DNA from 2 places in the Paenibacillus nuruki genome. Region 2 is predicted to be linked to the other one. Evidence: riboswitches for the same ligand, from Rfam matches in the RefSeq annotation. Region 2 holds a riboswitch; the other holds the start of a gene.

Region 1 (3,423 bases), 170 kb from region 2:
ACCAATAAAGCACCTTGGGCATGAGCAAGATCAGCAACTGCTTGAATCGCTTCAATACCACCGAAAAAATTAGGGGATTGGACAAGCACAACAGCGGTCTGCTCATCAATCGCTTCAGTGAGCACCCCAATATCTGTGACTCCATCGCCATAAGGCACTTCAACTACATCCAGATTAAGACCACGAGCGTAACTGCGAACGACTCCGCGTGATTCAGGATGGATCGTAGAAAGAGCAATAATCTTTTTGCGTCCTGTAGCTGATGCTGCAAGGGAAGCTGCTTCGGCAAGTGCTGTTGCGCCATCATACATACTTGCATTGGCTACAGCCATTCCTGTCAGTTCACAGATATAGGACTGAAATTCAAAGATCGCTTGTAATTCACCTTGACTGATCTCTGGTTGATATGGAGTATACGCTGTATAAAATTCAGAACGAGAAATTACATGATTAATCACAGATGGCAAATGGTGATCATACAATCCTGCACCCAGAAAGCTAGTGTACCGATCTGTATCTGCATTTTGCCCTGCAAGACTAGACATATGACGAGTCAGTGTATATTCATCTAGCATTTCAGACATGGGCATGGTGCCTTGATAACGAAGGGATGCCGGAATATCTGTAAATAAATCCTCTATCGAAGAAGCACCAACAACCTCTAACATCTCTGCTTCATTCTGTGGGGTCATTGGAATATAACGATGCGATTTCATAAAGGTAGACTCCTTTGGGGCAACATATCAGTCGCCTTGTAATTTTATTTAGTGACAGAAGATGCTCGTTTGTAGAAAGGTGCTTTCACCACTTCAGCTTTGAGCATTTTACCGCGAATCTCAAGTTCTATCGGTGTTCCTAGAGCAGCACTGTCAGCTTCAATTAAAGCAAGTCCAAGATTACGCTTAAGTGTAGGAGATTGAGTTCCTGTCGTCACTTCGCCGATTTGTCGACCGTTCTGGTAGACAGGATAGTGCGGGCGAGGAATACCACGGTCGATCATTTCTACACCCACTAATTTACGAGACAATCCTTTTTCTTTTTGCGCGACTAGAGCCTCTTTGCCTGTGAAATGTTCTTTGTCCAACTTTACAAAATAGCCAAGTCCCGCTTCGAGTGGAGAAATATCTGCCGACAGCTCTTGACCATACAGAGGAAGACGAGCTTCAAAGCGAAGCGTATCCCGTGCACCCAGTCCACAAGGAATCAAGCCAAGCGGTTCACCTGCTTGCAATAGCTTTTCCCAGATGAGAGGAGCATCTGTTGCAGATACATATAGTTCATAACCGTCTTCACCGGTGTAACCTGTACGAGAGATGAGCGCATGAACGCCAAAAATCTCAGCTTTTTCGATAAAAGAAAATCCTGCCAGTTCAGCATAACGATCGCTTTGTGTAGCCGCTTGTAAAATAGCAACCGCTTGAGGACCTTGTAAAGCAATCAAAGCAGTTTGTTCTGAAATGTTCTCAAGAGTGACATTGGCAGGCAAAGACTGCTTCATCCAATCGATATCTTTATCAATATTCGAGGCATTGATCACGAGCATATAATGTTCTTCGCCCAGACGATATACCAATAGATCATCGACTACACCACCTGTTGGATAGCACATTAATGTATATTGGGCTTGTCCATCTTGCAAGCGAGAAGCATCGTTAGTTAATAATTGTTGTAAATAGGCAAGGGAACCTTTACCTGAAATGATCACTTCACCCATATGAGAAACATCAAATAATCCAGCTTGTTCACGAACCGCTTCATGTTCTTTTTGAATTCCTGTAAATTGAACAGGCAATTCCCAACCGCCAAAATCGATACAGCGTGGGGAACCAGATTGAGCATAAAGAGGAAAAATCGGCGTACGCTTCAGTTCTGTTGTCATGATCGTCACCTCATCGAATTAGTTTGTAGCGAAAAATCGCATATATCATTTTTTGTGAAAAAAGAATAAAATCATCCGAAAAAGCTCAACAAAAAAGACAGAGAGAAAAGGAAATAAGCAGGTGCTATACCTGAAATATTTCTTTTTCTCCCTGTCCTTGATACCTGAGAGTTACCTTGTGCTCAATAGCTTATAAGCAACAAGTTTCCCCTTGGGTGATTGGTTGTTATCATTCGGATATTCGTCGGTGACCGAATGATGCCAATTCTCTCCAGAGCTGCGTCCGGTACAGGTCCCTTTTACCTGAGAGATTCACCATTACTGGCTTACTCCTTCGGCGCTGTCATGGTTCTGAACAGTCTCTCCCTGTACTTTCATTCGCTACATATGATGTTATGTATTTCCGAACATTAAGTATTGAAACAGTGGTGAATGTATGTATATTATATTAATACTTGATTCAAAAAGCAATGTCAAGAGTATTGACAGTATAATCTGCCTTGCTATACGCTTGTGTGCATGAAGACATTACAACCATGAACCGGAGGAATGAACAATGAGTGAGATTAAAGATCAATTGCTGTATAGTGCAGAACATGAATGGGTAGAGCGTATTAGTGATGATACGGTTCGTATCGGTATTACTGATTTTGCTCAACATCAGCTAGGAGATATCGTATTTGTTGAATTGCCACAAGCAGGTGCAGAAGTTGCTTCTGAAGCTGTGATCGGCACGATTGAATCGGTCAAAACAGTATCTGATCTTTTTAGTCCGGTGACAGGTACGATCACTAATTTTAATCCTGAACTGGAAACAGAACCTGAACTGGTGAACTCTGATCCTTACGGACGTGGCTGGATGGTTGAAGTTAAAGTCAGTGGTGACCTAGATAGTGCATTATCAAGCCTTTTGAGTGCAGAAGCTTATGCTGAACACGCCCAAGACTAACTCATACACTGTCAATCTATACAAAAGAAGGATATAAAATCTATTTATATGTATTGTAACAAGAACAAGACTGAAAACCTAGATGGGGATCAGTCTTTTTTGTTATGTATATTTTTGATACAGGTAATTAAAGTGCACAATAACGACATTCTTTTTTATTTTAGGTTGGAGGAATCTGCATAATACGATAGAATGATTAAATAAAGAAAAAATAGAATTTTTTTACATAGATCCAATAATGAATGTACACTGCGACATGTACAACATACCTATTTTATTGATGATTACCTCTGGAGGGGAGATTGTTGTCTAAATATCTATATCGTTTATTTCTGATTATGGTGATATTGGGATCGTTACCTGTACTGGTAATCGGGATATTTTCTTATACGTTGGCGGCAGGTGATGTCGAGCAGAAAGTGCAAGATGGTAATGCACAATTATTAAATGAAACTCAATTACGTGTAGATCAAGTACTCAAAACATTGCAGTTGTCTGCTGTACAATATGTCAATTCGCCGTTTGTTACGGAAACGATGAAGCAACCTTTGCAATCGGGAGACTTTGAAAAAATACGTAATTTGACGACCGGATT
Region 2 (3,423 bases):
TCGACAAGTCCAGCGACTGGATCACAGATTAATCCCAATGTATTTTTGAGAGCCAATCCTACAGCATGCATAGCTTGCTCGGGTGTACCGTTACGCATCTCGACCATCGCTCCTGCTGCCATCCCAATTGCTGAACCGACTTCTGCCTGACATCCACCTTCTGCGCCTGAGATCGAAGAATTGTTGGCAATCACATAACCGATCGCTCCTGCTGCAAATAGTCCTAGAACCATATGATCATCATCCCATCCAAAACGTTCTTGCGAACTGACAAATACGCCAGGAATAATTCCACATGAGCCGGCGGTTGGTGTAGCAATAATACGACCCATCGAAGCATTGACTTCAGATACAGCTAGCGCATACGCCATCGCACGAGTAGCATCACTGCCTGAAGAAGTTTCTCCACTTAACATATACTCATGCACACGGCGTGCATCTCCGCCCGTTAGACCGCTTCGTGAAACGGTATCTTCTGTAATTCCGCGGTGTACTGCTTCTTTCATCACTTGATAATAATCTGCCATCTGCTGGATCACTTCAGGTTCACTAACCCCTGTTTCTTTTACTTGTTCTTCAATCATCAGTTCCGCAATCGTGAGTGAACGTTCTTCACATAACCGAACAATATCTTTTAACGTGCGAAATTGCATATTCTATACTCTCCTTTGTCTTTCATTTACTTCAAGTCTATAACAGCCGCACGAGTTACATAAGGCAATTGTAAAATACGATTCAACACATGCGGATCAGGCGCAGTATCCAATTCGATAACAGTCATCGCTTCACCACTACGAGCTTTGCGATCCACATCCATAAATCCAATATTGAGTTCCGCATCACTAAGTGTACGTGTAATATCAGCCAGTACACCTTTACTATCCGTGTGTTCTACAGCAAGCATCGGATACTGACCAGAGCCTCGTACATCGAATCCATTTAATTCATGAATCTCAATATTTCCGCCACCGATCGAAGCACCTGCTACTTCAGCTGTTTCTGTTCCATGCTGTACAATAATTCGCACAAAGTTAGGATGCGGATAATTGCCTGTGCCTTTATCAAAAGAAATCGTTATCCCTTGACGATCGGCTTCTTCTGCTGCATCTGGTAAGCGATCATCATCGGTATCATAATCAAGCAGACCACCGACAAGTGCTAGATCTGTACCATGTCCCCAGTACGTTTCTGCAAACGAACCATACAAAACAATCTTTACATGCTCAGGGCATGCTCCTAAAAAATGACGAGCCGCTCTTCCTAGGCGAGCTGCTCCTGCTGTATGTGAACTAGACGGTCCTACCATCGCCGGCCCTATAATATTGAATACATTTTTAAAACGCATAAATTCCTCTTCTCCCTTATCACCAAAATATGCGCGCACAAAAAAAGACAGGGAATAGCCCGCGCGTGGCTTATTCCTCTGTCCTCGTTACCTGAGAGTTTGGACCGAATCGTATCGGTTGTACTCCTTGGGTGGCTGGTATGCTCTCTCCAGAGTTGCATCCGATAGCGGTTCGGGTACCTGAGAGATTAATCAATCATCGCCAAATGATTAACTTGCTCCTTCGGTGGTGGATCACATACATCCACAGACTCTCCCTCTATCTTCATGTGCAGTTATTTATTTGAATGGTTCGTTATTAGTTAAATCACGTGAATACGTTCGATACCTTTAGCTTAATTCAGCATACCTGACACTGTCAATTGATTGATTTGAAAAAGGATACTTTTGTGCATAAAGACAACAAAGTCCTTTCCCGATATGCTCGAAAAAGGACTTTGATTGGACTATCATAGTATCATTTATCTATCTATACTTGTAGATACAACTATCCTCGTAATAACGATTCTGCGCCATCTACAAATATCTCTGTACCGGTTACATGTGAAGCTTCACTAGAAGCCAAGAATAGCACTAGATTAGCCACTTCTTCGATTTTACCAGGTTCGCCTTTAAGCGGATGATCGCCTTCTGGGAATTCCATTGGAATTTCGACTTCTTTTAGATCGTCACTTGGATACGTATTGTCGTCGATTTCGGTATCGATCGCTCCCGGACAGACCGCATTAACTCTGATTTTATAGCGTGCAAGTTCTAGCGCCGCCATTTTCATAAATGCTACTTGCGCTGCTTTGGTTGAAGCATATGCAGAGAATCCTACATTAGAGAATACACGATTACCATTGATTGAACTTGTAATAATAATACTACCGCCCTTTTCTTTCAAATGAGGGATAGCGTATTTTACAGTTGCAAATGTGCCTCGTAAATTAATCTCTACCGTTTGATTCCAATCATCTATTTCTAATGTTTCGATAGGGGATTTGCTACCATTGATTCCTGCATTCGCAAATACAATATCCAATTGACCTGCTTCAGCCACTACTTGTTTCATAGCACTTTCAATCATTTCTGGTTTGGAAATATCGCACTCAATCACATATGCTTTTCCGCCAGCTTTTTCAATTTCGGCTTTGGTTTCTTCTGCATTTTCAGGCGTACGATCTAACATATATACAACAGCACCTTCTGCCGCAAATCGTATCGCTGATGCTTTACCTATTCCTGATCCGCCACCTGTTACTGCTGCTACTTTACCTACTAATTTTGTTTCTGCCATGTGGATAAGCCTCCATATTTCAGAATGTGTTTGTACTAGATAACTGTTTTTTGATACTCACAACGTTATCTGTTTTCCTATTGTAAGTACCCTAGCAGACAGAACAATGAAACAGATGATAACGTATTATTCGATAGAATGTGCAGAATCATTCTTTTTGGGCTTCGGTAAAAGAACAGAAAAGACAGAACCTTCATTCGGTCTCGATACAAAACTTAATTCACCCTTATGATCGTTAACAATTCGTTGCGTAATATATAATCCAAGCCCCGTTCCTTTGATTTGATGTTCAGACGCAGAACTTGCTCGGAAAAATTTTTGGAAAATACGAGCTTGATCTTCAACAGGAATACCTATTCCTGAATCTTCTATAGATACACGAATCTGATGAGGTAATTCTTCAATCACAATATGAACAAACGATTCAGCAGATGAATATTTAAGCGCATTGCTGATTAGATTCTGAAAAACTTGAATTAAACGATGATGATCACCGGTAATAAAGACTTCATCAACCCCTTCATGATGAAGAATAATACGATCTCTCGAATCTGGATTCCATTGATGACAGATTCCTTGTAACAGTTCATATAAAGGAATATACGTCATATGATATTCGGCATGATCTGCTTCGATGCGCTGAATATCGAGGAAATCATCTAACAAATGAGACAATCGTTGCCCTTCTTGATGAATCGTTTCTATAAAAGTATGTCTTTTCTCAATCGACATATCCTGATAGATCATTAACATTTCGATATATCCCATCATCGCTGACAAAGGAGTACGCAATTCATGA

What was found. A riboswitch is a leader RNA that binds a small molecule or an ion and turns the genes downstream of it on or off. The one in region 2 is predicted to bind glycine.
Region 1: linked by a shared signal. The riboswitch ahead of gcvT (glycine cleavage system aminomethyltransferase GcvT) and the one ahead of sdaAB (L-serine ammonia-lyase, iron-sulfur-dependent subunit beta) in region 2 are both predicted to bind glycine.

Annotation. Positions count from the first base shown of each region.
Region 1 is NZ_OY725677.1:503,960-507,382, forward strand. Features, by position in the region: gene gcvPA (aminomethyl-transferring glycine dehydrogenase subunit GcvPA) at 1-716, opposite strand, end outside; gene gcvT (glycine cleavage system aminomethyltransferase GcvT) at 761-1,879, opposite strand; glycine riboswitch at 2,160-2,257, opposite strand; gene gcvH (glycine cleavage system protein GcvH) at 2,436-2,828, shown strand; gene RCP16_RS02370 (helix-turn-helix domain-containing protein) at 3,134-3,423, shown strand, end outside.
Region 2 is NZ_OY725677.1:678,354-681,776, reverse strand. Features, by position in the region: gene sdaAA (L-serine ammonia-lyase, iron-sulfur-dependent, subunit alpha) at 1-653, opposite strand, end outside; gene sdaAB (L-serine ammonia-lyase, iron-sulfur-dependent subunit beta) at 680-1,345, opposite strand; glycine riboswitch at 1,422-1,500, opposite strand; glycine riboswitch at 1,504-1,614, opposite strand; gene RCP16_RS03130 (SDR family oxidoreductase) at 1,833-2,624, opposite strand; gene RCP16_RS03125 (PAS domain-containing sensor histidine kinase) at 2,751-3,423, opposite strand, start outside.